3 regions of the Bradyrhizobium sp. WBAH42 genome follow, and region 1 is predicted to be linked to each of the others. Evidence: predicted binding sites of a transcription regulator. Region 1 holds the regulator's gene; each other region holds the start of a gene.

What was found. The regulator LexA, encoded in region 1, represses DNA repair genes until DNA is damaged. The targets are predictions, from matches to a motif close to TGTTCNNNNTGTGTTCNG.
Region 2: the regulator LexA is predicted to act here: its motif matches at 8,038-8,055, upstream of DCG74_RS09280 (ribonuclease T2).
Region 3: the regulator LexA is predicted to act here: its motif matches at 2,637-2,654, upstream of DCG74_RS14725 (DUF3072 domain-containing protein).

The regions. Positions count from the first base shown of each region.
Region 1 covers NZ_CP036533.1:5,460,854-5,470,826, forward strand. Annotated here, with positions in the region: gene DCG74_RS25570 (hypothetical protein) at 1-24, opposite strand, end outside; gene glp (gephyrin-like molybdotransferase Glp) at 157-1,365, shown strand; gene lexA (transcriptional repressor LexA) at 1,542-2,243, shown strand; gene DCG74_RS25585 (hypothetical protein) at 2,619-3,053, shown strand; gene DCG74_RS25590 (ComEC/Rec2 family competence protein) at 3,178-5,457, opposite strand; gene DCG74_RS25595 (DUF2171 domain-containing protein) at 5,554-5,787, opposite strand; gene DCG74_RS25600 (nuclear transport factor 2 family protein) at 5,984-6,370, opposite strand; gene DCG74_RS25605 (glutamine--tRNA ligase/YqeY domain fusion protein) at 6,380-8,056, opposite strand; gene gltX (glutamate--tRNA ligase) at 8,212-9,639, shown strand; gene gltA (citrate synthase) at 9,784-9,973, shown strand, end outside.
Region 2 covers NZ_CP036533.1:1,982,908-1,992,880, reverse strand. Annotated here, with positions in the region: gene hisS (histidine--tRNA ligase) at 1-1,190, opposite strand, end outside; gene DCG74_RS09320 (YegJ family protein) at 1,392-1,916, opposite strand; gene DCG74_RS09315 (branched-chain amino acid aminotransferase) at 2,181-3,263, opposite strand; gene DCG74_RS09310 (MarR family winged helix-turn-helix transcriptional regulator) at 3,602-4,144, shown strand; gene DCG74_RS09305 (response regulator) at 4,141-4,872, shown strand; gene DCG74_RS09300 (ATP-binding protein) at 4,891-6,279, shown strand; gene DCG74_RS09295 (DUF3617 family protein) at 6,456-6,986, opposite strand; gene DCG74_RS09290 (hypothetical protein) at 7,032-7,340, opposite strand; gene DCG74_RS09285 (hypothetical protein) at 7,523-7,984, shown strand; gene DCG74_RS09280 (ribonuclease T2) at 8,101-8,793, shown strand; gene DCG74_RS09275 (23S rRNA (adenine(2030)-N(6))-methyltransferase RlmJ) at 8,923-9,783, shown strand.
Region 3 covers NZ_CP036533.1:3,143,353-3,153,325, reverse strand. Annotated here, with positions in the region: gene DCG74_RS14750 (HWE histidine kinase domain-containing protein) at 1-1,284, shown strand, start outside; gene DCG74_RS14745 (hypothetical protein) at 1,281-1,502, opposite strand; gene DCG74_RS14740 (hypothetical protein) at 1,656-1,919, shown strand; gene DCG74_RS14735 (hypothetical protein) at 2,015-2,257, shown strand; gene DCG74_RS14730 (hypothetical protein) at 2,354-2,575, opposite strand; gene DCG74_RS14725 (DUF3072 domain-containing protein) at 2,691-2,885, shown strand; gene DCG74_RS14720 (DUF6496 domain-containing protein) at 3,054-3,362, shown strand; gene DCG74_RS14715 (hypothetical protein) at 3,369-3,731, opposite strand; gene DCG74_RS14710 (Do family serine endopeptidase) at 3,995-5,530, opposite strand; gene DCG74_RS14705 (universal stress protein) at 5,736-6,572, shown strand; gene DCG74_RS14700 (hypothetical protein) at 6,594-6,806, opposite strand; gene DCG74_RS14695 (bifunctional diguanylate cyclase/phosphodiesterase) at 6,975-8,831, opposite strand; gene rpe (ribulose-phosphate 3-epimerase) at 9,076-9,813, opposite strand; gene cbbX (CbbX protein) at 9,810-9,973, opposite strand, start outside.

The DNA of each region.
Region 1 (9,973 bases):
CGCCTTTTCGAGCAGTTTTGTCATGGACAGAAGATAAGCCGACCCGAGACCGAAAGGAAGTGTGGCTTCTTGCTGGCCAGGGAGGCCTTTTTGCTTCAGTCCCTCCGCTCAGCTAGAACTTGCCGACCGAGTCCTGATTTGTTGCGGAGTTCGCCCGTGGCCCTGATGCCGGTTTCTGACGCGCTCGCCGCGGTGCTGACCGGCGCCGAGCCGCTGGCTGAAGAGATGGTTCGCCTCGACGAGGCCCACCATCGTGTGCTCGCGCACGATGTCGCGGCGCGGCGTACGCAGCCGCCGGAGGCGATGTCGGCGATGGACGGCTATGCCGTGCGCGCGTCCGACGCGGCCATCGAGACCAGGCTGACCGTCGTCGGTGAGGTCGCGGCGGGTCGGCCGTTCGCGGGAAGGGTCGGCCCCGGCGAAGCCGTGCGGATCTTCACCGGCGGCGTCGTTCCCGACGGCGCCGATGCCGTCGTGATCCAGGAGGACACAATTGCCGACGGCACGCATGTCACGATCAAGGAAGCCGCAATTTGTGGCCGGCACATCCGCCCTGCGGGCATCGACTTCCGCGAAGGCGACGTGCTGCTGCGCAAGGGAATCCGTCTCACCGAGCGCGATCTCGCCCTCGCCGCCGGAATGAATCATCCTCATCTCGCCGTTATCCGCCGCCCGAGGGTCGCGATTCTCGCCACCGGCGACGAGCTGGTCATGCCGGGCACCGCGCCTGGTCCCGGTCAGATCGTCTATTCCAATGGCTATGCCCTGCACGCCCTTGCCCGCAGCGAGGGCGCCGAGACCATCGACCTCGGAATTGCCGCCGATACGCTGGAGTCCACGTCCGCCGGCATCCGCCGCGCACGCGAGAGCGGCGCCGACATCCTGGTCACGACCGGCGGTGCGTCGGTCGGCGACCACGATCTGGTCCAGCAGGCGCTCAAGGGCGAAGGCATCGAGATTGCGTTCTGGAAGATCGCGATCCGGCCCGGCAAGCCGATGATGCATGGTCGCCTCGGCGCGATGCGCGTGATCGGCCTGCCCGGCAATCCCGTGTCGTCATACGTGTGCGCCTTCCTGTTCATGGTGCCCTTGATTCGGGCCCTGTCGGGCGGTTCTGTGATTCATCATCAGCGCGAGCGCGCCGTGCTGGGCCGCGATCTCGGCGCCAACGACCAGCGCGAGGATTATCTGCGTGCGCGGCTGGAGGTACGCGACGACGGCACGCGCGTCGCCCTTCCCGTCAGCCATCAGGACTCCTCCCTGCTTGCGAATCTCTCTGCGGCACAGGTACTTCTCGTGCGCGCACCGTTCGCGCCGAAGGCCGAGGCCGGCACACCTTGCGAGGTGCTGCGGCTGCCCGTCTGAGCTGCCCGGCCGCACGCATTCCGCGAGTTCGGCCTCGTTCACCATAAATTAAGCAGTTGCGGAACACATATCGAACATATAGTGTCCGTTCATGATTTGTTTCGAGGATGTAGCGGCTTATTGCCGACTTCATCGTCTCGGAATCGAACGACATCAACCGGGGGACTTTGGTCGAGATGTTGACGCGCAAACAATACGAGCTTCTGCGGTTCATCAGCGAACGTCTGAAGGAAAGCGGCGTGCCGCCGTCCTTCGACGAGATGAAGGATGCGCTCGACCTGCGCTCGAAGTCAGGCATTCATCGCCTGATCACTGCGCTCGAGGAGCGCGGCTTCATTCGCCGCCTGCCCAACCGCGCCCGTGCCATCGAGGTGATCAAGCTGCCCGAGCTCCAGGCCGCAGCCGGCAATCGCCGCGGCTTCACCCCGAGCGTCATCGAGGGCAATCTCGGCAAGGTGCGCGCGAGCTCCAGCCCGCCCGCGGATGAGGGCGAGCGCCCCGTCGCGGTGCCCGTGATGGGCCGCATCGCGGCCGGCACGCCGATCGAGGCGCTGCAGACCCGCAGCCACACCATCAGCGTCCCGCCGGACATGCTCGGCTCCGGCGAGCACTACGCGCTCGAGGTGCGCGGCGATTCGATGGTCGAGGCCGGCATCCTCGACGGCGACATGGCGCTGATCCAGCGCAACGAGACCGCCAATACCGGCGACATCGTGGTGGCGCTGATCGACGACGAGGAGGCCACGCTCAAGCGCTTCCGCCGCCGCGGCGCCTCGATCGCGCTCGAGCCCGCCAATGCCGCCTACGAGGTCCGCATTCTTCCGCCGAACCGCGTGAAGATCCAGGGCAAGCTGATCGGGCTTTACCGGAAGTACTGATACCGGAAGTAAGCGCTACGCGCGCTTCGATCGTCGATCCAAGATTGGAGCGGATACTTGTCCGCTCCGGCTGGATGGTCTTTCTGGTTCTGCGCTGACTGTTCGGCGCCTCTTCCCGCGCGACACTCGCCCATGCGGACACGCGGCCATTTCGCTCCGCCGGTAGAGTTGTGCCGACAGCGCCGATAGTGCGGGCCAAATGCAAGGACGCGAGGTTTGTTCCTATCGAATCCGGGAAAGATAATGTGATCGCGTGCTGCGGATGCGAGCCGCAGATTTGCCCATAACCGAGCAGAGCGTTGGAGGCTTCCACTCTGATAGAGGCCTGCGCCTCGAAAGAGACGCGGGTCGCTATCCCAGTATGAGGAGCACCCGATGTGTGACTATAGCCTGCATGCCGTCGCGACGCGCCCCGCCGAAGTTGGCGAGACGATCGTCACGACAACCTTCCGCGGCACCTCGACGCGCGGCTTCGCCTCCGAAGCCGATCTCTCCGTCGCGGTCTGTCTGCTGCCGGGAACGGAGCTCGCTTTCGCCGATAACGTCCGCTATGACAACCGCTGGATCTGGACGCGAACCGTCAACTCCCGCGTCGGCAAGTTCGGCAAGATCGACCCGCACATTCCCGATCGCCATCATGACGCGATCGAATTTCCGGACGGCAAGTACGTGCTGGTGACGCAGCTCGTCGAAGGCCAGCGCGCGACCGTGCTGCAATTGCCGGTGACGCAGCAAGCCATCGAGCGCGAGCACAAGCCGCAGATCGTCGCCGACACGCGGCCCACGATCACGCGCCTGCCGATCGGCTGACGCCGTCGGCCCCGACCGAAAAGTCGAGGGCCAAATTCAAATGCCATCGCCGGCCGCGGCCGGCGAGATGGTATGGTTTGCGTCCTGCGGGATCCCGTCGGACCGATTTTCCCCGCATCGATCTTCAATCGTCGGCCTGCAAGTCGGCCTCCGATGGCGTTGCGTCCCGGTTGCGAGGCACGGCCGTCTTCGGCACGAGGCTGCCGTCGAAATCCCCCTCGCCGGCGCCGGCCGGCAGCCAAGGACGGCTTGCCCCTCTCGCCCTCACCGCCTGCACCGAAAAACCCTCTCCGCTTCGCGTCAGAGCCAGCGCGCCCTGACTGGCAAGACGCGCCCGATCGACGACCATCGCCGCGCAGTCGGGCGGCGCGGGCCGCGCCGTCACCACCAGCGCGGCGCGGCTGCAATCATCGGCCAGCGCGTCGATGCGCGTCGCCAACGCGATCAGCCGTCCGTCCGCGAGCGGCGCCACGCAACCGGACTCGTCACATGACGCGCTGCTCGCCAACGAGGCGTTGCCGGCATCACGCGGATCGGCATCGGCGGCCAGCCACTCCTTCAGCAGGAAGCTGTCCTTGCTGGCGCGGATCACTTGCAAGCGCCCATCCGCGCCCCGGACCGCGACGCTCGCACCATCCCCGGCAATCAGGACATCAGGCTGGCGCACCGACAGCCCCCAGAGGATCGCCGCCAGCAGCACCAGGGCGCCGGACCAGCGCAAGGGCGTGCGCAACAGGCCCATCACGATGAGCCCGAGGCTCGCCGCGATCAGCGGCGCGATCCCGAACGCCGGAATGCGGCCGACGGCGCCCGGCAGGGCCGCCACCCAGCGCGCGACCAGGACCATCCACTCGATGCCGATTCCCATCAACCACCAGAACACGCCGTCGAGCCCGAAAGGCGCTGCGAGCAGTCCGAGCAGCCCGGCCGGCATCACCAGCGCCGACACCACCGGCATGGCGCCGAGATTGGCGATGACGCCGTATGGCGTCACGCGATGGAAGTGGAAGGCGGCATATGGCGTGGTCGCGAGCCCCGCGATCAGCGAGGCCAGGAACAGCATCGCGATCTCGCGGCCGCCCCACAGCGCGATCCGCGCCGTCGCGGAATGATCGGGTGAGGCGAGCAGGTTCGGCATGCCGATCTGCACCAGCGCGACCAGCCCGAGCGTTGCCGCAAACGACATCTGGAAGCTCGGATGCACCAGCGCCTCCGGCGCGACCGCGAGCACGATCAGCGCCGCCACCGCCAGCGTGCGGAAGGTGATGGCGCGGCGATCGACCATGACGGCGATCAACACCACTGCCGTCATGAAGAACGATCGTTGCGTCGCGACTTCCGCGCCCGACAGCAACAGGTAGAACGCCGCCGCGACCAGCGCAGCGGCCGCCGACCATTTCTTGATGGCAAAGCCGGCCGCCAGCCCCGGGATCAAGGCCAGCAGCGCGCGCACCGCGAAGAAGACGACGCCGGCGACGACCGCCATGTGGTAGCCGGAGATCGACAGCACATGGCCGAGCCCCGAGACGAACATGGCATCGTTGACCGGCGCGGTGATCGCATCGCGCCGCCCCGTGAGCAGCGCCGTTGCGATCGCCCGGTTGTCGCCTTCGAGCGTTGCGCGGATGCGCGCGTCGATCGCATCGCGCAGGCCCTGCATGAAGGCGGCATAGCGCAGCCGCAGGCCGCCGGCATCCGGCGGCCTGGACGCCGTGATCGCGCCCATTACGAAGCCGGAGGCACCGATGCTCTGGAAGAACATGTCGCGCGAGAAATCATAGCTGCCGGGCCGCACCGGCGAGATCGGCGGCAGCAGCCGCGCCTTCAATTGCACGAAGCTGCCGACTTCGGGCGCCGTGCCCTTGCGCACCGAGAGGCGGACGCGCTCGAGCTTGACGTCGCCGCGCTGCGCCTCCATCGCGCTGACGCGCAGCACGAAGCGATCGGTACGCTCGCGAATGTCGCGCGCTTCCACGAAGCCCGACAGCGACACCGAATAAAGCGGCTTGGCGAGCACGGGATGGGCGACGCGCGCCGTCTTCCAGGTCGCCATGGCAAATCCGGCGGCGACCGCCGCGATCATGATCGCAGGCGCAAACAGCCGGCTCCGCCGGAGCAACACCGCGCCGAGCATCAGCGCGATGGCCGTCGCGGCAACCACCCACAGCACCGGCTCATGATCGGCGGCGAAATAAAGCGCAATGCCGCCGCCAAAGGCGACGGGCACCCACGGCAACAGCCGGCCTGGCCCGGCCTCGGCGCGCGCCCACTGGCGCAGCATTTCGACGATGGCCGGCCAGATGCCAAACCCCGCCGGCGCAAAGCCGCCGGCCGGGGCGGCGCGGCCGACCGGCCACGTCCCGGCAACTCCCTGGGAGCGTCCTGGCCGCCCCGGCTCCGCCATTCCCCTGCACCTTGCGATACGCGACGGGTGCGGAGGCTACCGGACCGTGCGGCTGCGCGAATAGCGGTACAGATCGGGAACGGGCGACGGAGCGCCCTACTTTTCCTCTTCCATCGTCACGGCGACGTCCGCCTTGGCGGACAGCCGCACCTTGTTGCCTTCAACATCGGCAACGAGGCCCTTGTCGATGAAATGATGGTGGCCCTTGTGGCTGCCCTCGCCGCTGTCCTTCCTGGTCAGCTTGATGCGGTTGCCCTCTACCCTGTCGACGGTGCCGACATGGACACCGTCGGCGCCGATGACTTCCATATGCTCTGCGATGTTCTGCATGGCGGGATCCTTGGTTGGGATCGCGGCCAACGCGGCAGGCGCGCGTTCGTTTCAATCGTCATTCCGGGGCGCGACGAAGTCGCGAGCTATGATGCGCAATTGCGCATCTGAGAATCCATAACCACCATCGTGAGTATGGATTCCGGGCTCGCGCCGAGTGGCGCGCCCCGGAATGACGACACTGATGGAACGACCGCTAAATCAGCGGCGCCTGCGACGAGGCGTGGTGATTGACGATCTTCCAGTCGCCTTCCTCGCGGATGATGACCCAGCTCATCTTGACGACGAGATCGTCCCGCTCGCCGGCGAGATCGAACGTGATGATCGCGGCCATGTTGATCAGGTCAGGGCCGGCCTGCGCGGCGTACACGTCGGAGAAGGTCGCGCTCGGCCTGCGCCAGCGCGGCAGGCCGTTGAAATAATCGGCAACGCCGTCCCTGCCCCGATAGAGTTTTGGGTTCGAGCCAAAGAAGAACGCGTTCTTCGCATAGAGCGAGGACAGCGCGGTCGCATCGAGCGTCGCGAAGCCGACGCACCATTTCGCGATGATGGCGGAAACGATGGCGTCGGCTTCGCTGCTCATGCCCTCGCCTCAGCCCTTCGCGACTTCCTTGGCGAACGTATCGCGCAAGCCGATCGTGCGCGAGAACACCGGCTTGCCCGGCGTCGAGTCCTTGTCGCGGACGAAATAGCCCTGGCGCTCGAACTGCATCGGCTCGGTCGAATTGCTCTCCGCAACGGACGCCTCGACCCGCGCATCGGCGAGGATCTCGAGCGAGTTCGGGTTGAGATCGGCCGCGAAGTTCGAAGCGTCCGGGCTCGGATTGGCGAACAGCTGGTTGTAGATGCGGATCTCCGCCGGCTTCGACGTCGCCGCCGGCAGCCAGTGCATGGTCGCCTTGACCTTGCGGCCGTCGGGCGCGTTGCCGCCCTTGGTCGCGGGATCATAGGTGCAGCGCAGCTCCACCACCTCGCCCTGGTCGTTCTTGATCACGCCGGTGCACTTGACGAAATAGGCGTAGCGCAGCCGCACCTCGTTGCCCGGCGACAGGCGGAAGAACTTCTTCGGCGGGTTCTCCATGAAATCGTCCTGCTCGATATAGAGCTCGCGGCCGAACGTGATCTTGCGCGTGCCGGCGCTAGCGTCGTCCGGATGATTGATCGCCTCGAGCTCCTCGGTCTGTCCTTCCGGATAATTCTCGATCACGACCTTGAGCGGCCTCAAGACTGCCATGCGCCGCTGCGCCGTGCGGTTCAGCTCCTCGCGGATGCAGAACTCCAGCATGCCGACATCGACGACGCTGTTTGCCTTGGCGACGCCGATGCGCTTGACGAATTCGCGCAATGCGGCCGGCGGCACGCCGCGGCGGCGCATGCCCGCCATGGTCGGCATGCGCGGATCGTCCCAGCCGGCGACATGACCCTCGCGGACGAGCTGCGTCAGCACGCGCTTGGACAGCAGCGTGTAGGTCAGGTTGAGGCGCGCGAACTCGTACTGGTGCGGCTTGGACGGCACCGGCAGCTTCTCGATGAACCAGTCGTAGAGCGGCCGGTGGTCCTCGAACTCCAGCGTGCAGATCGAATGCGTGATGCCTTCAATCGCGTCCGACTGGCCGTGGGCATAGTCGTAGCTCGGATAAATGCACCATGCGTTGCCGGTGCGCGGATGGTGCGCATGCAGGATGCGGTACAGCACGGGGTCGCGCAGGTTGATGTTGCCCGCGGCCATGTCGATCTTGGCCCGCAGCACACGCGCGCCGTTGGGGAATTCGCCGGCCTTCATGCGGCGGAACAGGTCGAGATTCTCCTCCACCGAGCGGTCGCGGAACGGCGAGTTCTTGCCGGGCTCGGTCAGCGTGCCGCGCGAGAGGCGGATCTCCTCCTGGGTCTGGTCATCGACATAAGCGAGGCCGTCGCGGATCAGCTGCTCCGCCCATTCATACAGGCGGTCGAAATAGTCCGAGGCGAAAAACAGGTTCTTGCCCCAGTCGAAGCCGAGCCAGCGCACGTCGGCCTGGATGGAATCGATATATTCCTGCTCTTCCTTGACCGGATTGGTGTCGTCGAAGCGCAGGTGGCAGCGGCCCGGAAACTCCTGGGCGATGCCGAAGTTGAGTGCGATCGACTTGGCGTGCCCGATATGCAAATAGCCGTTCGGCTCCGGCGGGAACCGGGTCACGATCTCCTTGTATTTGCCCTGGTCGAGGTCGGCCTGGATGATGTCACGAATGAAATCGCGCCCAACCTCAGCTGCCACCGGTTCTGTCATTACGAAAATCCTGTAGGGAAATCAGCGGTTCTTCTGCCAAATTCGCGTGGCCGCGCCAAGAGCTTAAGCAAGGCCTGTCAGGTCCGCCGTCGCCCTTTAGTTATGTCCCGTTCCTGCTATACACCACCGCCTCCAATGCATAGGCCCTGCCAAGAATGTCCGATTCCGTCGTCACGCGCTTCGCTCCCTCGCCGACCGGCTTCCTCCATATCGGGGGCGCCCGCACGGCGCTGTTCAACTGGCTCTTTGCCAAGAAGCACGGCGGCAAGATGCTGCTGCGGATCGAGGACACCGACCGCGAACGCTCCACGGAGGCGGCGATCGGCGCCATTCTCGACGGGCTGAAGTGGCTCGAGCTCGGCTGGGACGGCGAGGTCATCTACCAGTTCGCCCGCGCCGCCCGACACCGCGAGGTCGCCGAGCAGCTGCTGGCCGACGGCAAGGCCTACCGCTGCTACGCCACCGCCGAGGAGCTCGCCGCCATGCGCGAGAAGGCGCGGGCGGAAGGCCGCACCCGCCTCTATGACGGCATGTGGCGCGACCGCGACCCCGCGGCGGCTCCGAGCGACGTCAAGCCCACCATCCGCCTGCGCGCGCCGCAGACCGGCGAGACCGTGATCGAGGACCAGGTCCAGGGCCGCGTGGTCTGGCAGAACGAGAACCTCGACGATCTGGTCCTGCTGCGGGGCGACGGCAACCCGACCTATATGCTCGCGGTGGTGGTCGACGACCACGACATGGGCGTCACCCATGTGATCCGCGGCGACGACCACCTGATCAACGCCGCCCGGCAGAAGCAGATCTACGATGCGATGGGCTGGGCGCTGCCGAGCATGTCCCACATCCCCCTGATCCACGGCCCGGACGGCTCGAAACTGTCCAAGCGGCACGGCGCGCTCGGCGTCGATGCCTACCGCGCCATGGGCTACCTGCCGGCTGCGCTGCGCAACTACCTCGTCCGGCTCGGCTGGAGCCACGGCGACCAGGAGATTTTCTCGACCGAGGAGATGATCGAAGCGTTCGATCTCGCCAGCGTCGGCCGCGCCGCCGCCCGCTTCGATTTCGCCAAGCTGGAAAACCTCAACGGCCATTACATCCGTCACGCCGACGATCAATCACTCGTGAAGATGTTCGAGGACGTGCTCGACCACATCGTGCCGAGCCGCGACGAGATTAAGGCCAAATTAAACGACACCACGCGCGCGCAGCTGCTCAAGGCCATGCCGGCCCTCAAGGAGCGTGCCAAGACGTTGATCGAGCTGATCGACGGCGCCCATTTCATCTTCGCCGACCGGCCGCTGGCGCTCGATCCCAAGGCGGAGGCGCTACTGACGCCCGAGAACCGCAAGCTGATCGGCCAGCTTCATTCCGCGCTGGAGAAAGTCGAGACGTGGAGCGGCGCCACCACCGAGGCCGCGCTACGCGCCTTTGCGGAGGAAAATAGTCTCAAGCTCGGCGCGGTCGCCCAGCCGCTCAGGGCGGCGCTCACCGGACGGACGACGTCGCCCGGCATATTTGAGGTTTTGGACGTGCTGGGCCGCCAGGAAAGCCTCGCCCGGCTCAAGGATCAGGCTACGACGTAAGTCGACCATGCGTGCGGCGATCTTGCAGCGCACATAGCAATAATATACCCATCTCCCCCACATTCTGGAACATCCGGCCTGCCCCCATGGTCGCCCTGGGGGCCTCCGGCTCCGGCCCGTTTCACCACACATCGGGGACCTCTGATGGACGCAAAACCAAGCCCAAAGACCGCGACGCTGACGGTCGGAAACAACAATTTCGATCTCCCGATCCTCAGCGGCAGCGTCGGGCCTGACGTCATCGATATTGGCAAGCTTTACGGCCAGTCCGGCCTGTTCACCTACGATCCGGGCTTCACCTCGACCGCGAGCTGCCAGTCCAAGATCACCTATA
Region 2 (9,973 bases), 3.5 Mb from region 1:
ACGCGGTCGCGGTCGAACACGGTAACGACGACGGGTCCGAATTCGGGCCGCGTGTCGAGCTTGCCGAGCAGCGTCAGCGCGGCCTGCAGCCGCGACACGCCGATCGAGAAACCGGTCGCCGGCACCGGCTCGCCGCGGAAGCGCGAGACGAGGCCGTCATAACGCCCGCCGCCGCCGACCGAGCCGAAGCGCACCGGGCGGCCCTTCTCGTCCTTGGTGTCGAGCAGCAATTCAACCTCGTAGACGGGGCCGGTGTAATATTCGAGGCCGCGGACGACGGAGGGATCGATCTTGATGCGATCCGCGCCATAGCCCGACGCCGTGACCAGCTTTGCAATCTCTTCCAGCTCGCTGACACCGGCCTGACCGACTTCGCTCTTGGCGAGATAGGTTTCTGCCGCGGCAATTGCTTCTTTCCAATCCTCGCGCGGCTTGGTGATGGCGAGAACGACGTCGGCTTCCGCCGCGCTCAAATTGGCGCCCTTGGTGAAGTCGCCCTTGCCTTCCTCGCCACCGTCCCAGCGTCCGGGACCAAGCAGCTTGCGCACTTCGTCCGCGGAAAACTTGTCGAGCTTGTCGATCGCGCGCAGCACGGTCAGTCTGCGCGCCGCATTTTCCTCACCCGCCAGGCCAATGGCTTCCAGAACGCCGTCGAGCACCTTGCGGTTGTTCACCTTCACCACGTACTGGCCGCGCGCGATGCCGAGCGCCTCCATCGTATCCGCCGCCATCATGCAGATCTCGGCATCCGCCGCCGGCGTCGCCGAACCGACCGTATCGGCATCGAACTGCATGAACTGGCGGAAGCGGCCGGGGCCGGGCTTTTCGTTGCGGAAGACATAGCCGACGCGGTAACTGCGATAGGGCTTCGGCAGCGTATCGAAATTCTCGGCGACGTAGCGGGCGAGCGGCGCGGTGAGGTCGTAGCGCAGGCTGATCCACTGCTCGTCGTCGTCCTGGAACGAGAACACGCCCTCGTTCGGGCGATCCTGGTCGGGCAGGAATTTGCCGAGCGCGTCGGTGTATTCCATCGCCGGCGTCTCCACCGGCTCGAAACCGTAGAGCTCGTAGACGGCGCGGATCTTCTCGACCATCTCGCGCGTCGCCCGGATCGCTGAGGGATCGCGATCCTCGAGCCCGCGCGGCAGACGCGCCTTCAGTTTCTGGGGTTTTTTGGGTTTCTCGGCCATGCGCGGCGTTTACCAGCCGCGGCGCGGGGCGGCAACCGGGGGCTTTTACCCTCCCCTTGCGGGAGAGGGTGGCTCGCCGCGAAGCGGCGAGACGGGTGAGGGGTCTCTATCCACAAACGCCATGCTGAGTTCGCGGAAACAACCCCTCATCCGGCGCTTCGCGCCACCTTCTCCCGCAAGGGGAGAAGGAAGAAGGTCATTCTACGGCTGCTCCATCCGCGCCCGGAGCGCGTCGGCGTCGGCTTTCGGCATGGATTTGAGCAGCGGCTTGATGGTTTCGCCCCCGACGATCTTGCCGTTGCGCATGAACATCCAGTCCGAGATGTCGGCCTCGGTGAACTTGACCGGATCGCCTGCGTGTTTGCCCGGCAGATCGCGCGGCTCGTTGGCGAACAGGCCCGAATATGTCCCGCCGGGCTGCTTCTTCAGTTCGCCGATCCAGACGTGCTCGCCGCCCCTGCGGGTCGTAAAGTGTACCTTCAGAGCATGTCCGGTCTCGGACGGCTTTGGCGATTCATAGGAAGTCCAGAAGGTGGGGAGCGTGGCGCGGGCTCGCGCGATCGCCGCATTCATCTCGGGATCGCCGGTGCGCACGTCGACGATCGGCGAGCGGTCCTGCGCTGCGACCTCGTGCGTGGGGCCGATGGTCAGGATGCCGAAAACGCAAACGCCGGTGATGGCGGCGAGTACGACCCATTTCATGGGTTGGGAGAGCTTTTTTGCCATGATTGCGATGTCCAGGATGCTTGTTGTGTCCTGGCTTTGTCGCCTGTCGGCAGCAGCACGTTCACTGCGCAAGAGTCCACAAACATTGCGCTTCTTACCCTCCCCTGGAGGGGGAGGGTCGGCTCGCATCTGAGCGTAGCGAAGATGAGAGACGGGGTGGGGTGACGGTCTCTCCACATCGAACACTGCCCGAGTTGAGAGATCACCCCACCCCGCTCGCGCTGCGCGCGATCGACCCTCCCCCTTCAGGGGAGGGTGACGAGATCAAAACACCTTGCGGATCCAGTTGTGCGGATCGTTGGTGCGGCCGTACTGGATGTCGACGAGCTGCTTGCGCAAGCCCATGGCGACGGGGCCGGCCGCACCGCCCGAGATCTCGAAGTCGCCGCTGACCGAACGCACCTTGCCGATCGGCGAGATCACGGCGGCGGTGCCGCAGGCGAACGCTTCCTTGAGCCTGCCTGCGGCCGCATCCTTGCGCCACTGATCGAGCGAATAAGGCTCCTCGCGCACCGTCTTGCCCGCATCCCGGGCGAGCGCGATGATGGAGTCGCGGGTGATGCCGGGCAGGATGGTGCCGAGCGGCGGCGTCGAGAGCGAGCCGTCGTCGAACACGAAGAACACGTTCATGCCGCCGAGCTCCTCGATGTAGCGGCGCTCCACCGCATCGAGGAAGACAACCTGGTCACAGCCATGCTGGATCGCCTCGGCCTGGGCGCGCAGGCTCGCGGCATAATTGCCGCCGCATTTCACTGCGCCGGTGCCGCCGATCGCGGCGCGCGTGTAGTTCTCCGACACCCAGATCGAGACCGGCGCAGGCCCACCCTTGAAGTAGGAGCCGACCGGCGAGGCGATCACCGCGAAAATGTATTCGGACGACGGCTTGACGCCGAGGAAGGTCTCGCTCGCGATCATGAACGGGCGCAAGTAAAGGCTGCCCTCGCCGCCCGGCATCCAGGCGCGGTCGATGCGCACGATCTGCTCGACCGCCTCGATGAAGACGTCTTCCGGCAGCTGCGCCATCGCCATGCGATCGGCCGAGTCCTTGAAGCGCCGCGCATTGGCGTCGGGGCGGAACAGGTTCACGCCGCCGTCGTCGCGCTTGTAGGCCTTCAGGCCTTCGAAGATCTCCTGGGCGTAGTGCAGGACCGCGCCGGCGGGATCGAGCTGGAAGTTGGCGCGCGCCTCGATCTTCGCCTCGTACCAGCCGCCCTTGGCCTGGTTGTAGCGGACGATGGCCATGTGATCGGTGAACACCCGCCCGAAGCCGGGATCCACCAGCTTGGCGACACGGTCCTTCTCAGGCGTCGGATTGGATGCGGGCTGGATGTCGAATGTCATGCTCATGTCCTTGCCTCCCGCTGCCGGTGGCGGCGCTGTTTCTCGCGCCCGCCTGCCCGTTCGGGCCCGGCTGGCTTGATTGGGTTTCTGGCCGGACCGCCACCAGCCATGTTACGGCCGGTTTCCGCGGCCAGCATGTCCCCGAGGACATGCTTTTGCGGAAGGCGGAAGTCCAGTATGTTTTGCCGAAATGCCGCTCGACAATCGCACGGTAGATCTGCTTCGGCCGTCGCCGCCTGTCCGGCTCTCTCCGGCCGTCCTGCTCCGATGCCACCCGGCGCGAAACGATCTAAAGTTTCGTGTGGGTCGATCCTTTTGTAACATTGAACCCAAGATACGTCAATATGCCTGACATAAATTTCGCGACTCCCCCTCAAGATGCCGCCGGGACCAAGCCGGCCGCAGGCGACGGAGGCAATTTGCGCTGGGATATCATCGAGCTGCTGTTCTTCGCCTATCGCGATTTCGTCGGCGATCCCGACCAGGAGCTGGAGGCATTCGGCTTCGGCCGGGCCCATCACCGGGTCATGCACTTCGTCTACCGCTATCCCGGGCTGAAGGTCGCCGATCTGCTCGACGTCCTGCGCATCACAAAGCAGTCGCTCGGCCGGGTGCTGAAGCAGCTCCTGGACGAGGGCTATATCGTGCAGAAGACCGGCGACAATGACCGTCGCCAGCGCCTGCTCTACGCGACACCGAAGGGCGAGGCGCTGGTGCAGAAGCTCGCCGGACTGCAGACCACGCGGATCACCAGGGCGCTCGCCGAGATGGGGCCCCAGGATGCCGAGACGGTCAAGCGCTTCCTGCGCGCGATGATCGACCGCGACGATCCGGACAAGGTGCTCGAGACGATCTTCGCTTCCGTCAACCAAGACGCCAAGGAGTGACCGTGCCGCTCACTGCCACGATCGCCCGCCCGCCGGTGCAACCGGCCGATGATGCCCCGCATCTCTTGCTGGTCGATGACGACCGCCGCATCCGCGACCTGCTCTCGCGCTTTCTTGCGAGTGAGGGCTACCGCGTCACCACCGCGGCGAGCGCCGGCGATGCGCGCTCGAAGCTCATGGGCCTGCATTTCGATCTCCTGATCCTCGACGTCATGATGCCCGGCGAGACCGGCTTCGACCTCGCCCGCTTCATTCGCACCTCATCGTCGGTGCCGATCGTGATGCTTACGGCGCGCCACGAGGCGGAAGCCCGCATCGAGGGCTTGCAGATCGGTGCCGACGATTACGTGGCAAAGCCGTTCGAGCCGCGCGAGCTGGCGCTGCGCATCAACAACATCCTCAAGCGCGCCGCGCCGCCGCCGCAGGCCACGGCGGTCGAGAAGATCGCGTTCGGTCCCTATGTCTACCATCTCGAGCGCGGCGAATTGCGCCAGGGCGAGGAGGTCATCCACCTCACCGACCGCGAGCGCGAGATGCTGCGGATTCTCGCGGAGACGCCGGGCGAGACCGTGCCGCGCAGCGCGCTGACCGGCAACGGCAGCGTCAATGAGCGCGCCGTCGACGTGCAGATCAACCGCCTCCGGCGCAAGATCGAGACCGATCCTGCCAATCCGCTGTTCCTGCAGGCGGTGCGCGGCATCGGCTACCGGCTGGTGGCCTCGCCATAAACCAGTGAAGCGCGCCAGATGAGCACGATCGATACCGGCCTGACGCTTCTGAAGAGCGCCGCCGGCCGCGTCTCCGCCGCCAATGGCTGGATGGGCAACGCGTTCAAGGGCTGGATGCCGACCGGCCTCTACGCCCGCGCGCTCCTCATCATGATCGTGCCGATGGTGGTGCTGCAATCCGTCGTCGCCTTCGTGTTCATGGAGCGGCACTGGAACACGGTGACGCGCCGCCTGTCGGCCGCGGTGGTGCAGGACATCGCCGCACTCATCGACGTCTACAAGGGCTATCCGCAGGACAAGGACCGCAACGAGATCCGCCGCATCGCGCAGCAGCGGCTCGGTCTGGTCGTCGATTTCCTGCCCGCCGGCGACATGCCGCCGCCGGGACCAAAACCGTTCTTCTCGCTGCTCGACCAGACGCTGTCGGTGCAGCTCGGCCGCCAGATCGGGCGATCGTTCTGGATCGATACGGTCGGCCGCTCCAACTTGGTCGAGATCCGCATCCAGCTCGACGATGCCGTGATGCGCGTGTTCGCGCAGCGCAGCGCCGCCTATGCCTCGAACTCGGAGATTTTCCTGTTCTGGATGGTCGGCACGTCCTCGATCCTGTTGATCGTGGCGGTGCTGTTCCTGCGCAACCAGATCAAGCCGATCCTGCGCCTTGCCGATGCCGCCGAGAGTTTCGGCAAGGGCCGCGAGGCGCCGAACTTCAGACCGCGCGGCGCGCGCGAGGTGCGGCGCGCGGCGGTCGCCTTCCTCGAAATGAAGTCGCGCATCGAGCGCACGATGGAGCAGCGCACCGCGATGCTCGCCGGGGTCAGCCACGATCTGCGCACCATCCTGACCCGCTTCAAGCTCGAGCTGGCACTGATCGGCGACAATCCCGAGCTCGAGGGCATGCGCAAGGACGTCGACGAGATGTCGATGATGCTGGAGGATTACCTCGCGTTTGCGCGCGGCGATTCCGGCGAGCAGTCGCAGCCGACCGACATGGCACAGGCGCTCGAGGAGCTGCGCAGCGATGCCGAGCGCCACGGCCATACCGCGACCGTCGCCTTCAACGGTCTGCCCGTGGTGACGGTGAAGCCGGCCTCGTTCAAGCGCTGCCTCGCCAACCTCGTCACCAACGCAGCGCGCTACGGCAAGAACATCGCCATCACCGGCCAGCGCGATCACCGTTATTTGACCGTCACCGTCGATGACGACGGCCCGGGCATTCCCGCGCACTTGCGCGAAGAGGTGTTCAAGCCGTTCCTGCGGCTGGACAACGCCCGCAACCAGGACGAAGGCGGCACCGGCCTGGGGCTCGCGATCGCCCGCGACATCGCCCGCTCGCATGGCGGCGACATCACGCTGGGGGACAGCCCGATGGGGGGATTGAGGGCGAGCGTGCGGATACCGGTGTAGGCTTTCTTACCTCTCCCCGCTTGCGGGGAGAGGTCGAATGCGATCGCAGATCGAATTCGGGTGAGGGGGTTACCGGTCTCACAAAAATCTCGTTCGCGGAGAGAGGCCCCTCACCCCAACCCTCTCTCCGTAAGAACGGGGCGAGGGAGCGCACCGTCCGCGCGCGCCGAGCACGCCTACTTCGGCAGCAGCGCCTTCAGCTTGTCCATGTCGCGCGTGTTCATCTTGAAGCCGCCGGGCATGACGATGTCGCCGGGTTTCTGATCCGGCTTGCAGGCCCCGAGCCACTTGGCTTGCAGCGTCGTGGTGCTATCGCGCCCGGCCGTGCCGGCGACGCCGCCTTGCGCATGCGAGGTCGTCTTCACCGTGTAGGCCGAGTTGAAATCGCCGGTGATCTCCGCATGCGAGGTCGTGCTGACGCCGGCGACGCTGCACTCGGAATCGCTGACATAGCCGGTCGCAGTCTTCTTGATCTCCTGCTTGGCGCAGATCTGCTTGGCCATCGGGGAGACGTTGTTGCTCATCTCCTTGTCGACGGTCTCGTCGGTGCAGTGCCGCATGGTCATTTCGGGCACCGGCGAGCCTGATGTGACCAGCTTCATCTCCCAAAGACCGGGTTTGCGTACCGGCAGGTCGTCGGCGCTGGCGCCGCCTGCCGACAACGCGAGGCAGAGCGTCGAGCCGAGCAAAGCGAATTTGCGCGTCATGTCGAAGGCTCCCGGCTGAGAGAAGTGCGGCGCTACGACAGCGCCTCAGTAGAGCGTGCGGATCGGCCGATCGGCGGCGCCATAGGGCACCCAGCGGCAGGCGAACGAGATGTAGCCGCCCTCATAGGCCTGCACGCCCAGGAATTTCGCGACCTTGCCGTAGCGGGCGCAGTGATCGACCGCGACCTGACGCGCATCGACCTGGGTCGCCATCGAATAGGCGATGATGCCGCCGGTGTCGTTGCCCTTGAACGGCGGCACCGGAGCAAAGATGTCGGCGCGCGCCGACTGGCTCGCCATCATGCCCGAGACAACCAGGCTGGCAAGAAGGCCCGCGGCCGCAATGATTCGCATTCCCGTCACTCCAATTGGCTGGCGCCAGTTTACGGTGCCGGGAGGGGCGTGAAAAGAACCGAACCCTGTTGGCCGCGACATCTTGGTCAAGTCCTGGCGAAGTGTTGCCGCGCTGCACTTGACCTCCCCTAACCTTCGCGGCACCGTCCGACCTTCGCAAGAGCCAGCTGTCCGGATTGACCATGCGCGCCCCCTCCCAGAAATCGCTCCGCTTTGCCGCCGTGCTCGGCCTCATGTTGGGAGCGCTGTCGCTCGGCGAGGCCAGGGCCGCCAATCCGCTCGAGCTGAATTTCTGGCTGAGCGGGCCGCGCTATGACGGCGCCGTGGCCGATTGCGACAGGGCGCTGCCGACGATCGCCACCCAATTCTGGGAAAAGGAAAGCGGGTTCTGGAATTCCCCGTTGAAGATCACCGGCTTCTCCGCCGTTCGCGAGGTCGCGTTCCGCCCCTGGCAGTCCGACAACATTCCGCGCCGCTATTGCACCGCTGACGCCATGCTCACCGACGGCAAGGTACGCAAGGTGCATTTCTCGCTCATTGAGGATGGCGGCTTCGCCGGCTACGGCAACGGCGTCGAGTGGTGCGTGGTCGGCGTCGACCGCAACTGGGCCTACAATCCGGCCTGCCGCGCCGCCAAGCCCTGACCGAAGCGGCTGATTCGGGCTGATCAGGCGGCCGACGACTGCCGCCCCAATTTTGTTCTTGAAATGTTCCCATCGCCTGCTAGGCTGTGTGCACAGTCTAGTTGAGGGGCGTCGCCATGTTTCACTCCAGATTGCGTTCGTTGTCCCGTCTGATGATCTCGCTGATCCTCGCCGCGGGGTTGGCCACCCTCGCCGGCGGTGCGAAGGCGCAGGACAAGCGGCAGAACGCACCCGGCGAGTTCGATTTCTATGTGCTGTCGCTGTCGTGGTCGCCCTCGTTCTGCGAGGAAGCAGCCGAACGCGGCGGCCGGTCTCAGATGCAGTGCGGCGGCCGGCCCTACGCGTTCGTGGTGCATGGGCTGTGGCCGCAATACGAGAACGGTTTTCCGGAATACTGCCAGCGGCCGGCGCCGCGCCTGAACCGCAACATCGTCTCCTCGATGCTCGACCTGATGCCGGCGCCGGGCCTGATCTTCAACGAGTGGGACAAGCACGGCACCTGTTCCGGACTCGAGGGCCGCAGCTATTTCGAGATGATCCGCAAGGCGCGCGCCGCGATCAAGATTCCGGCCGAGTATCTCGATCTGTCGCAGCCCAAGACCGTCGCGCCGGCGGAGGTCGAGGAGGCCTTCATCAAGGCCAATCCGGGTCTCAGCAATGCCGCCGTCTCGGTCACCTGCAACCGGACACGGCTGTCCGAGGTCCGCATCTGCCTCAGCAAGGACCTGCAATTCCGCGCCTGCGACGAGATCGAGCGCCGCGCCTGCCGCCGCGACCAGGTGACGATGCCGCCGATCAGGGGCGGCTAGGCCCCGTCATTGCGAGGAGCCCTTGCGACGAAGCAATCCAGACTGCCTTCGCGGAAAGATTCTGGATTGCTTCGCTGCGCTCGCAATGACAAGGGGATGGGATCGCGCCAGACAACGTAGTCCTATCCCATGAACTACCGCCACGCCTTCCACGCCGGCAGCTTCGCCGATGTCATCAAGCACATCGTGCTGGCGCGCATCCTCACTTATCTGCAGGACAAGCCGGCAGCGTTCCGCGTCATCGACACCCATGCCGGCGCCGGCCTCTATGATCTCGACAGCGACGAGGCGCGCCGCGGCGGCGAATGGCTGACCGGCATTGCCCGGCTGCTGCAGGCGCGCCTGTCGAACGAGAGCGCGGCGCTGACGAAGCCCTATCTCGACATCGTCCGCGCCTTCAATCCGAAGGGCGAGCTGAAGGTCTATCCAGGCTCGCCGTTGATCGCGCGCGGCCTGCTCAGGCCGCAGGACCGGCTCGTCGCCTGCGAGCTCGAGCCGAAGGCACGGAAAGCGCTGATCGACGCGCTGCGCCGCGACGAGCAGGCCCGCGTGGTCGATCTCGACGGCTGGGTGGCGCTGCCGGCTTTCGTGCCGCCGAAGGAGCGGCGCGGCCTCGTGTTGATCGATCCGCCCTTCGAGGCCAAGGACGAGTTCGAGCGGCTGGGCGAAGTCTTCTCGGCGGCGTTCGCGAAATGGCCGACCGGTATCTACGTAATCTGGTATCCCGCCAAGAACCGGCGCGCCACCGACACGCTGGCGCAAACCGTGGCGCGGCTCGCAGCTGCAGCAAAGCCGACCGGAAAATGCCTGCGCCTCGAATTCAGCGTCGCGCCGCAAGCCGACAGCGCCGCCCTCACTTCCACCGGGCTCCTGATCGTCAACCCGCCCTACACGCTGCACGGCGAGCTCAAGACCATTCTGCCGGAGCTGGAAATACCGCTCGGCCAGGGCGGGGCTGCCAGATTCCGACTGGAGGCGCCCAAGCCTTAACGTCAGGCCGTAACACTCCGGCATTCTTGGGAAAAATATGCAGGACCGGTAGTCAATCTGCGAAGAACCGTATTATGCTATTTCCGTGACTGGCTTTACGTTCCGCTTCCGCGAATGGTTGCGGCGGAGTGAAGGCCCTAAGAAAGATCCCGCCGGACCGATCAGGTCCGTCCAAGGGATGGCCAGCTCC
Region 3 (9,973 bases), 2.3 Mb from region 1:
GCGATGATCCGCGAGCATCCGCGCTTTCAGAAGACCGCGATGATCTTCATCTCAGCCATCCAGGTCAGCGACATCGACCGGCTGCGCGGCTACGAGATGGGCGCGGTCGATTACGTGCCGGTGCCGGTCGTGCCGGAGGTGCTTCGCGCCAAGATCAAGGTGTTTGCCGAGCTCTACCGCAAGACGCGCGAGCTCGAACGGCTGAACCACGAGCTCGAGGACCGCGTCCGCGCCCGCACCGCGGAACTGGAGGCTTCCACCGCGAAGCTGCGCGAGAGCGAGCAACGGCGCAGCATGGCGATCGCGGCCGGCAAGATGGGGTCCTGGGACTGGGACTGGATCAGCGGCGATTGGATGTGGGACGAGGGGCAATACCGCATCTTCGGCGTCAGCCCCGAGGATTTCGAGGTCACTCCGGGCAGCGTTCAGGCCCTGTTGCACCCCGACGACGTCGATCAGTTGCGCAAGGCGATCGCCGAATTCAACAAGGGCACGCGCGCCTACGAGACGGAGTTTCGCATCGTGCGGCCCGACGGCGAGGTGCGCTGGTGCGTCGGCACGGCGGCTGCGACGACCGACGAGAGCGGGCGCGTGGTGCGGGTCAGCGGCGTAACCGTCGACATCACCGAGCGCAAGCGGGCCGAGGAGCGGCAGAACCTGCTGGCGCGGGAAGTCGATCACCGCGCCAAGAACGCGCTGGCGCTGGCGCAGTCGATCGTGCGCCTCACCCGGGCCGACGAGGTCAAGGCCTATGTCAATGCCGTCGAGGGGCGCATCAATGCACTGGCGCGCGTGCACACCATCCTGTCGCTGTCGAGCTGGCAGGGCGCCGAGCTCTCCAGGCTGATCGACGAGGAGCTTGCGCCCTATTCGCTCGGCGGCCAGATCAAATTGGCAGGGCCCGAAGTTCAGCTGGTGCCGGCGACGGCCCAGACGCTGGCGCTCGCATTGCACGAGCTCTTCACCAACTCGGCCAAGTACGGCGCGCTCTCGACCCGATCGGGGCGGCTCGCGATCGACTGGCAGGTCGACGCAGAGCGGCTCACGCTGAGCTGGGAGGAATCCGGCGGTCCCCTGGTCAAGACCCCGAAATCCCGCGGCTTCGGCACGCGAAGCCTGCTTGCGAGCATCGAGTCCCAGCTTGGCGGACAGGCGCAGTTCGATTGGCGCGCCGAGGGCCTGTTGTGTCGTCTGGAGGTGCCGTTGACACGCAAGAGCGCGACGACCGCACCCGGCAAATTCGACACTGCGGGCGCTGCCGAATTGCAGCGCGCATCCGGCTAGCCGGACGCTGCGCTCGTCATGCGCTGAGCCGTGCGCGGTTCGCGCGCGATACGCCCTTCGAGCCAGGCTTCCGTTCGCGCGAGATCGCGCAGCGCCCTCGCGTAGCGGCGAGCCGCGCTCCGCTCCGCGCCACGCGGGAGCTTGCGCGCCTTGCGCAGGATGTCCGCGGCTGCGTTGCGATAGGCCAGCGAGCGGTAAAGAAAGACGACCTTACCCATGTCGATGTTCCCCGTCGATGTTCCCGTTTTGCCGGCGCTCATCTTGGCAAGCCCGGCATGAACGCCGGATGAAGCGGGCGATGACAATTCCTTCAGCGGAACGGAACCAGGGAATCACGAGCGCGTTGGCGTGGCAGTTCGGGATGCCGTCGCATGCGCACCAACAACAAGAAGTCGTCCGAGCTGATCTCTGCCAGCGGCCTTATCAGGCTGATGACGCATGCAATGATGGGCGCAGCGCTCGGCCTCACCTTCAGCCTCGCGCTCGTCCTGTCCAATCCAGCCGTGGCCAACCTGCTGAATAACGGCGGGGGCCAGGCCGCGACGGTCTTCGCCCTCACCTTGGTGACGACCTTCGCGATCGGCGCGACGCTCACCGGCGCCGTGTTCATCCTGGCCGAGGACAAGCAAACTTGAAGCGTGCGTGACGTACGGAAGATGCTTTGCCGGGAACTCCTGCCGCGAGGCGCGGTTTGCTGCCTGCGTCAATTTAACACAGGGAGTTCCCCCGCATGAACACGACCAAGCTCGCTCTCGCCGTCATGGTAGCAACCGGCCTTGCCGCGACGCCGTTCGCCGCCCAGGCCAAGTCGCACAAGGCCAAGCATGGATCCTCGACGTCATCGTCGCAGACCACCGGCGCCAACACCAAGTCTTCCAAGGGCGCTGACCCCACGGGCCAAGGCGGCGCCGGCCCGGGCTCCGATCAGAGCGGCACCATGACGAACAAGGGCAGCATGACCAACACCAAATAGGCGCTCCCAAATCATGGAGGGCCCCGCCATTGCGGGACCCTCTGTCTTCCATCTTATCTTGGGGTCGGCACTTGGCGGTATCCGGCGCCAACGATCTCAGCGGCGCTCGGCTGCGCGCGCGGGATTGCCGCCTGTCTTCACGGGACGAAGGCGCACCCGGTCGCGGACGTCAGGCAGAACGTCGCTGCCGCCGGCCGCCTTCCATTCGGCAATCAGGAGGTTGATTTTCCGGCGCAGGTCCATCTGCGCCAGGGCCCTTTCCGTGCAGTCGCGATCGCGCTCGACGAGGTCGCGCACCGACGCCTCGACGTCGGCCATCTCAAGCCTCAAGGCTCTGATTTTACGTCGAATTTCATTAATTCTGTTGTCCGTGGCTTGTTAGAACAAAATAAGAACATATAGTCAAGTCACGATTTCAGGACGGAGACGCCAGATGCAGGTTCAAGGTAAATACGACGCCAGATTTGTACTTGGCGAGCAGATGACGCGGGCGCAGGGCCTGAAGCTGAAGCGGCTGAGCGATGAGGCCTATCAGCCCGGCCAATATGCGCGGGATCTGTCCTTTAGCGAGGCCGCACGACGCATCCAGGCGCTGGAAGCGGAGATCGAGCTGGCAAATTCCTTCTAGAGCATGGTCCGGAAAAGTGTGCGGCGATTTTCCGAAGAGATCATGCTCGAACAATAGCCTAAAGCGCGATGACGGTTCATCCTAATCGCATCGCGCTTTAGCTGCGCCGCCCGCGCTCCCGGAACCATGGCTGTGCCGAATGGTTCTCCTCGCCGAGGGAGAACATGCATGGCACGCAAGGCAAAGAAACGCCGCTACTCAAGCAGCTCGGGCAGCGATGTCGCCAGCGAGATGCGGCGCTACAAGAAGGGCACCGCGAAGAGCGGCCGAGGCGGGCGCGGCGGCCGCGTCAAGAGCCGCAAGCAGGCGATCGCGATCGGATTGTCGAAGGCACGCAAGAAGGGAAAGAAGGTCCCGAAGAAGGCTTCGACGCGCAAGAGCGCCAACAAGACGTCCAAGAAATCGTCGAGGACGTCGTCCAGGAAATCATCGAGCAAGAAATCATCGAAGCGCAAATCATCCAAACGGTCGCGCTGACCGGTCTCAGATCATGCTCCCCGGCATGAAGCAGCGGATCGAAATCCCGAACGCAGTCTTGACCGGCCACACCATGGTGCGGCCGGCCCGGTTCGGCTCGGTGATGACGGCTTCATCCGGCACGTCGATCCACTGCCCGTCGAGGCGCACACGGTAACGCCCGTTGTGCGACTCCCAGTCGGGATCGGCGACGGCGAAACCGTCCGCATCCGAGCAGCACGGACCGAGATGGCTGCGCAAACTGTCGAACCATGGCTTCAGAGGGGAATCCGCGTAGCGGCCGTCGTCGCGCCCGAGGGCGTTTCCGCCTGAGAGCACCAATGGCGCCACCAGCAGCGCACTCCTCAGCGAGACCTTCAATCGATCCATGTCGGCACCGATCTCATGTGAACCGCCGGCGAGTTCCAAAAATCGCCGCGAGGTTCGAAGTTCCACGCTTGCAACCCCTCTCAGCGGCGACGTTGCCGCAGAGCACCGAGGCACCTGGCGAGTGTGATCAGCGAACACGGCTTTTTCGGACGCACCCGGTCACCCTACCTGCCGTTAACGAGAATGTTATCGGACCTGGCGAGCTCGTGTGCGAAAGGCGGCCCGAGGCCGCCTTTCTGGATTTGTAGCGGTCGAGGTTCGCGTTAGGCGAGTGGCACCGCGACGAAGCGGGTGGCCTCCGCGCTTCTGATCTGCAGCAGCACGCTGCGCTTGCCCGACGATTTGGCCTGCGCCAGCTCGGAGCGCACCTCGCCGACACTGCTGACAGCCTTGCCGCCGACATTGACGATGACGTCGCCGGTCCGGATGCCGCGTTGCGCGGCCGGGCCTTGCGGATCAACCTCGGTGACGACCACGCCGTTCTGGCCTGCGCCCTGAACGTCACCTGCCGGCGCCAGGCTGAGGCCGAGGCGCGGCATGCCGGCACCCGACTGCCCCATGCCCTCGTTGCCCTTGGCCTGCCGCTCGTTCGGCAACTCGCCGAGCGCCAGGGTCACGGTCTTGCTGCCACCCTTGCGGAAGACATCGAGCTTCACGGACGTGCCCGGCGCCAAGCCGGCGATGGTGCGGGCGAGATCGCGAGAATCCTTGATCGCGGTGCCATTGACCGCGGTGATGACGTCCCCCGCCTCGATGCCGGCCTTCGCCGCCGGGCTGCCATCTTGCGGATTGTCGACGATCGCGCCGCGTGCCTCCTTCAGGCCGAGGCTGTCGGCCATATCCGAGGTCACCGGCTGCACCTGCACGCCGAGCCAGCCGCGGGTCACCGCGCCCTTGTCCTTCAGCTGCGCGACGACGAGCTTGGCGGTCGAAGCCGGGATATCGAAGCCGATGCCGACCGAGCCGCCCGAGGGCGAGAAGATCGCGGTGTTCACGCCGATCACGTTGCCGTTCATGTCGAAGGCCGGGCCGCCGGAATTGCCCTTGTTGATCGGCGCATCGATCTGGATGAAGTCGTCGTAGGGACCATTGCCGATATCCCGGCCGCTGGCCGAGACGATGCCCGCGGTCACGGTGCCGCCAAGACCGAAGGGATTGCCGACCGCGACCACCCAGTCGCCGATGCGCGGCTTCTGGTCGGAGAAATTGACGAACGGAAAGTCCTTCTTGCCGTCGACCTTGATCAGCGCGAGATCGGTCTTCGGATCGGTGCCGACGACCCTCGCGGTGTAGGTCGTGCCGTCGTCCATCGTCACCTGCACGGACTGGGCGCGATCGACGACGTGATTGTTGGTCACGGCATAGCCGTCCGCGGAAATGAAGAAGCCGGAGCCTTCGCCCGTGATCATCTGGTGGCGCTGGCGCGGCATGCCGTTCGCACCGCCCGGGAAGCGGAAGCCGAACTGCCGCGAGAACTGGTCGAACGGCGTGTCCTCGTCCGAATCCATCCGGTTCTGCTGCAGCATCGCGCTCTTGTCGTTGTCCTGGTCGATTTTGACCCGCACCGAGATCACTGCGGGTTTGACCTTGCTGACGAGATCGCCGAAGCCGGGCGGCGTCGCGACGGCTTCGGCCGCCTGAGCCGGCGCAATCAAGGAGGTGATGCCGTACGGCGAAGCGCCCGGCGCAATAGCCAGGGCGGCCACGCCCAGCGCGGCCACGGTGCCGAGCAGCGCGAGCCGGCGCGGCCGCAAGATCTTGCGAGACGTGGTGATGTCGGAATTGACGCGATCGTTCATGTCGAAATATCCATGTTGAGCGGGTGTCGCCTTGCCCTCAACATGGTCGCTGCCACCTTACGGCGTCCCGTCCGTCCGATTAAATCTCGGCAAAGAATGGATGAGCGGGCGCAGCAGGCAACCCGGAGGTTTGATGCAGCTCAACGCGCCTCCTTCGCGCAGTGAAAAACTGCGACCATCCGATGATGCTCAGCGGAGGCGCGCCATGTACAAAGACATTCTCGTCCACATTCCCACCGAACGTCCCATGCGTCCTGCGATCGAGGGCTCGATCTCGCTCGCGGCGAAGTTCAACGCGCATCTCGACGCGGTCGCGGTCGGCTATGTCGCCACCAGTGCAGCCTACGTCATGGAAGGTGGCGCGGCCGTGGCGGCCGTGTTCGAGCTGGAGCGCGAGCGCGCCGTGGAGCGGGCCGAGGCTGCGCTCGCGGTATTCAAGAGCGAGGCGGCGAACGCCGGCATCTCCTATACCTGCCACGCACTCGGCGCGATCCCGGTGGATGCAGCCGGCTCGCTCGGCGAGATGGCGCGTTTGCACGACCTCAGCATCGTGCTCCAGCCCGATCCGGCGCAAGGCGCGTTCGACAACGACGTGCCCAGCGAGATCCTATTCCAGGCGGGCGGCCCGGTGCTGTTCCTGCCCTACACGTTTCGAGGAGCCTTCAAGGCGAACCGGATCGGCATCTGCTGGGACGGCAGTCGCCTTGCCGCCCGCGCCATGCGCGACGCAGCCCCGTTCCTGGCCCGCGCTGAAGAGATCGTGATCATCAGCGTCAACGAGACCGACGCCGTCGCCGGTGAAGCTTCAGCACGCGGCCTGGCCAGACATCTCGGCCGGCGCGGACTGTCGACCCGCATCGTCGGCCGGACGGCAACCCGCGCCGACATTCAGCCGATCATCCTGTCGCTGGCGGCCGACGAGAGCCTGGATCTCCTGGTGATGGGCGGCTACGGCCATTCGCGATTGCAGGAGCGCGTTCTCGGGGGCGTCACCCGCGCCATGCTGGAAGCCATGACGGTCCCGACGCTGATGTCCCATTGAGGCGAGCCCGGCTTGGCGCCGTCACGCCGCGACGGGAGCTTTCCATGTCTCCGGCGCGGCGGCGTCTTTGTCGCGGTGCACATTGCACGCGTCGAAATGCGCCTGGAGCTCGATTTCAGCGAGATATTCGAAATGTTCGGCCTGGCCGAGGAGTTCCCAGGTCTGGAGCGGCCGGTATGCCGCCTGCTGACGGCAGAGGGACGCCAGCGCCCGGTAGCGACGTACGTTCTCCATGAGACCCTCCCTCGCGTTCACAGGCTTATTCTCCTGATTTGCGTCAGGCCGATGGCGCTTATGCAAAACATTTGCTGCGCGCTCAACGCGCCTAAGCCAAGTTAATTTTCGAGAAGCGCCGGTAAGGATTTTTGTTCCAAACGTCCGCTTGGAACTGTGTGCCCGACCCTAGGCGTAGAGGCGGCGCTCCACGGCGACGCCGACCAGGTCGAGATAGCGTTCGATCAGGTCGGGACGGCCGACGAGATAGCCCTGCATCTCCTCGCAGGCCTCGCGCGCCAGAAAAGCACGCTGGGCTTCCGTCTCCACCCCCTCGGCAACGACCGGGATCTTCAGCGCGTGCGCCAGGCTCAGGACGGCGCGGACAATTTCGGCCGATTGCGGCGTCGCCTCCAGGTTTGAGATGAAACTGCGGTCGATCTTAATCTTGTCGAACGGGAACGACTGCAGATAGGACAGCGAGGAATAGCCGGTGCCGAAATCATCCATGGCGATGCGGATGCCGAGCGCCTTCAGCCGCCGCAGCAGATCGAGCGCGCGGTTGAAATCGCCGATCAGCACGCCCTCGGTGATCTCGACCTCGAGCCGCGTCGGCGTCAGCCCCGTCTCCAACAGGATCTGGTGGATCGAGCGCTCGAGATCGCCCGCCTGGAACTGGACCGGCGACAGATTGACTGCGACCTGCAACGGCCTGGGCCAGGATGCCGCCTCGCGGCACGCCTCGCGCAGAACCCATTCGCCGATCTCGACGATCAGCCCATTCTCCTCGGCGAGCGGAATGAACTGGTCCGGCGGCACGAACCCCCGCGTCGGGTGATTCCAGCGCAGCAGCGCCTCGAAGCCGATGACCTCGCCATCCACCCGCGCCTGCGGCTGGAAATAGACGAGGAGCTGGTTCAGCTCCAGCGCCTGCCGCAGATCGTGCTGCAACAGCCTGCGGTCGCGCAGCTCCTGGTCCATCTCGGATTCGAAGCAGCGGACCCGGCCCCTGCCCTCGCGCTTGGCGCGGTAGAGAGCCGAGTCGGCGTTGGCAAGCAGCGTCGCCGCGTTCACGCCATCGTCCGGATAGAACGCGATACCGACGCTGAGGCCCACATGGGAGAGATAATCGTCGACCTCGAGCTCCTTGCCGATCGTCTCGACCAGGCGTTCGGCCAGCGCCAGAACATCCTCACGGTTGGCATCGTCGGGCATCAGGATCATGAACTCGTCGCCGCCGATGCGGGCGACGAAGGCGCCTTCGGCTTCCGCGGCAAGCCGGTCGGCCGTCGCCCGCATCAGCATGTCGCCGACGGGGTGACCGAACACGTCGTTGACCTCCTTGAAGCGGTCGAGATCGAGGCTCAGCACGGCGAAACTGGTCGACGCCTCCTGCGCCCGCTCCAGCCGTTCGTCGAGCGCCGCGGCGAAGGCGCTGCGGTTCGGCAGGTCGGTCAGCGCATCATGATATGCCAGGTGGCTGATGCGTTCCCGGGTGGTGACGCGCTCGGTGACGTCCTCGATCACGCCGACCAGATATTGCGGATCGCCAGCGTCATCCGTGATCAGCATTTTGCGTGAATTGACGACGCGGTCGTGACCCTTGACCCCTATTTCGAGCAGGTGCTCCTCGAGGAACATCGGCATGCCGCTGGCAACGACTCGACGATCCTGCTCGTTGACGATACGTGCGACGTCAGCCGGAAAGATCTCGTCGGGTGTCCGGCCCAGCATCTGCTCGCGGGGCATGCCATAATAGGTCTCGCCGGCGCGGTTGAGCAGGATGTAGCGCGAATCCTTCGCGCATTTCGCGAACACGGCGATCGGGATGTTTTCGACGATAGTGTCGAGGAACTCCTGCGTCCGCAGCAGATCCTGCTCGACCTCATCGTGCGTGTGCGCGCGTGCCTCGATCATTCGCTGGCGGTCGCGTTCGCTAGCCACATAGGCCGCGCTGACGAGTTCGCCCAGCTTGACCACGTCGACTCCTCCGCTGGCGTCTGTGGCGCAGCGAAGCTGCTCGGCGAACAGGCGATGCATGCTCATGGCATCGCCTCGCGCCGCGTACAGGCCTCATGCCTGCCAATTTGCTGGATCCGCATCCCCGCGCTCTCTCGCGTTCCTGGACCGCAGACTGCGACGCACAGCATTGCCCGGGCGTTAATCGAAGCTTCGCGTCAAACCCGTTGGTTACCCCGGCCTGAAAGACTTGCCCGCTAACTTCGTCGAAAGTGCCACGGCTTGGGACAACCGGCACGCCGGATCTTCCGATGCGTGAACCTCCCGTAGTCTACCGGATACGGCCTCCATCGCTTACGCGCTTCGGCTGTACGGAACTATCTTGCAGTTTCGGAACCCGTCCCGCCTCCGCAGCGATCCGAATGGCGGCGATGTTGGCGGCGTAATCGGCGCTGCCCTTGCCGCGGAACACCGCGGAACCCGCCACCAGCGTATCGACACCGGCGGTGGCAACCGCTGCAGCATTGTCGCACGTGATGCCGCCATCGACCTCGAGCCGGGTCGGCCGGTCGCCGATCATGCTGCGAATGCGCCGGATCTTGTCGAGCTGGGATTCGAGGAAGGCCTGGCCGCCGAAGCCCGGATTGACCGTCATCACCAGCACGAGGTCGAGACGATCGAGCACATATTCGATCGTGCTCTCCGGTGTCGAAGGACACAGGCTGACGCCGGCTTTCTTGCCGAGCGCCCGGATCGCCTGGAGCGAACGGTCGAGATGCGGACCCGCTTCGGCGTGAACAGTGATGACGTCAGCGCCCGCCTTTGCGAACGCTTCGAGATAGGGATCGACCGGTGCGATCATGAGGTGCACGTCGAAGACCTTCTTCGTCAGCGGCCGGATCGCCTTGATGACGTCAGCACCAAAGCTGATGTTGGGGACGAAATGACCGTCCATGACATCGCAATGGATCCAGTCGGCGCCGGCCGCGTCGATCGCCGCGATCTCCTCACCGAGACGCGCGAAGTCTGCGGCCAGGATCGAGGGAGCAATAAGGATCTCGCTGGTCATGCCTTCACGCTCCTTTCCGCGACCGGACCGCCGCTGAAGACGCGGCTTGCAAGGACATCCGCCGGGTCGATGGTTTCGAGGTCGGCGACATCGAGCATGCGATCGAGATCGGACACCAGCCGATCGGCTTGCCGCAGGCGGATGCGGTCGACGGCGTTGC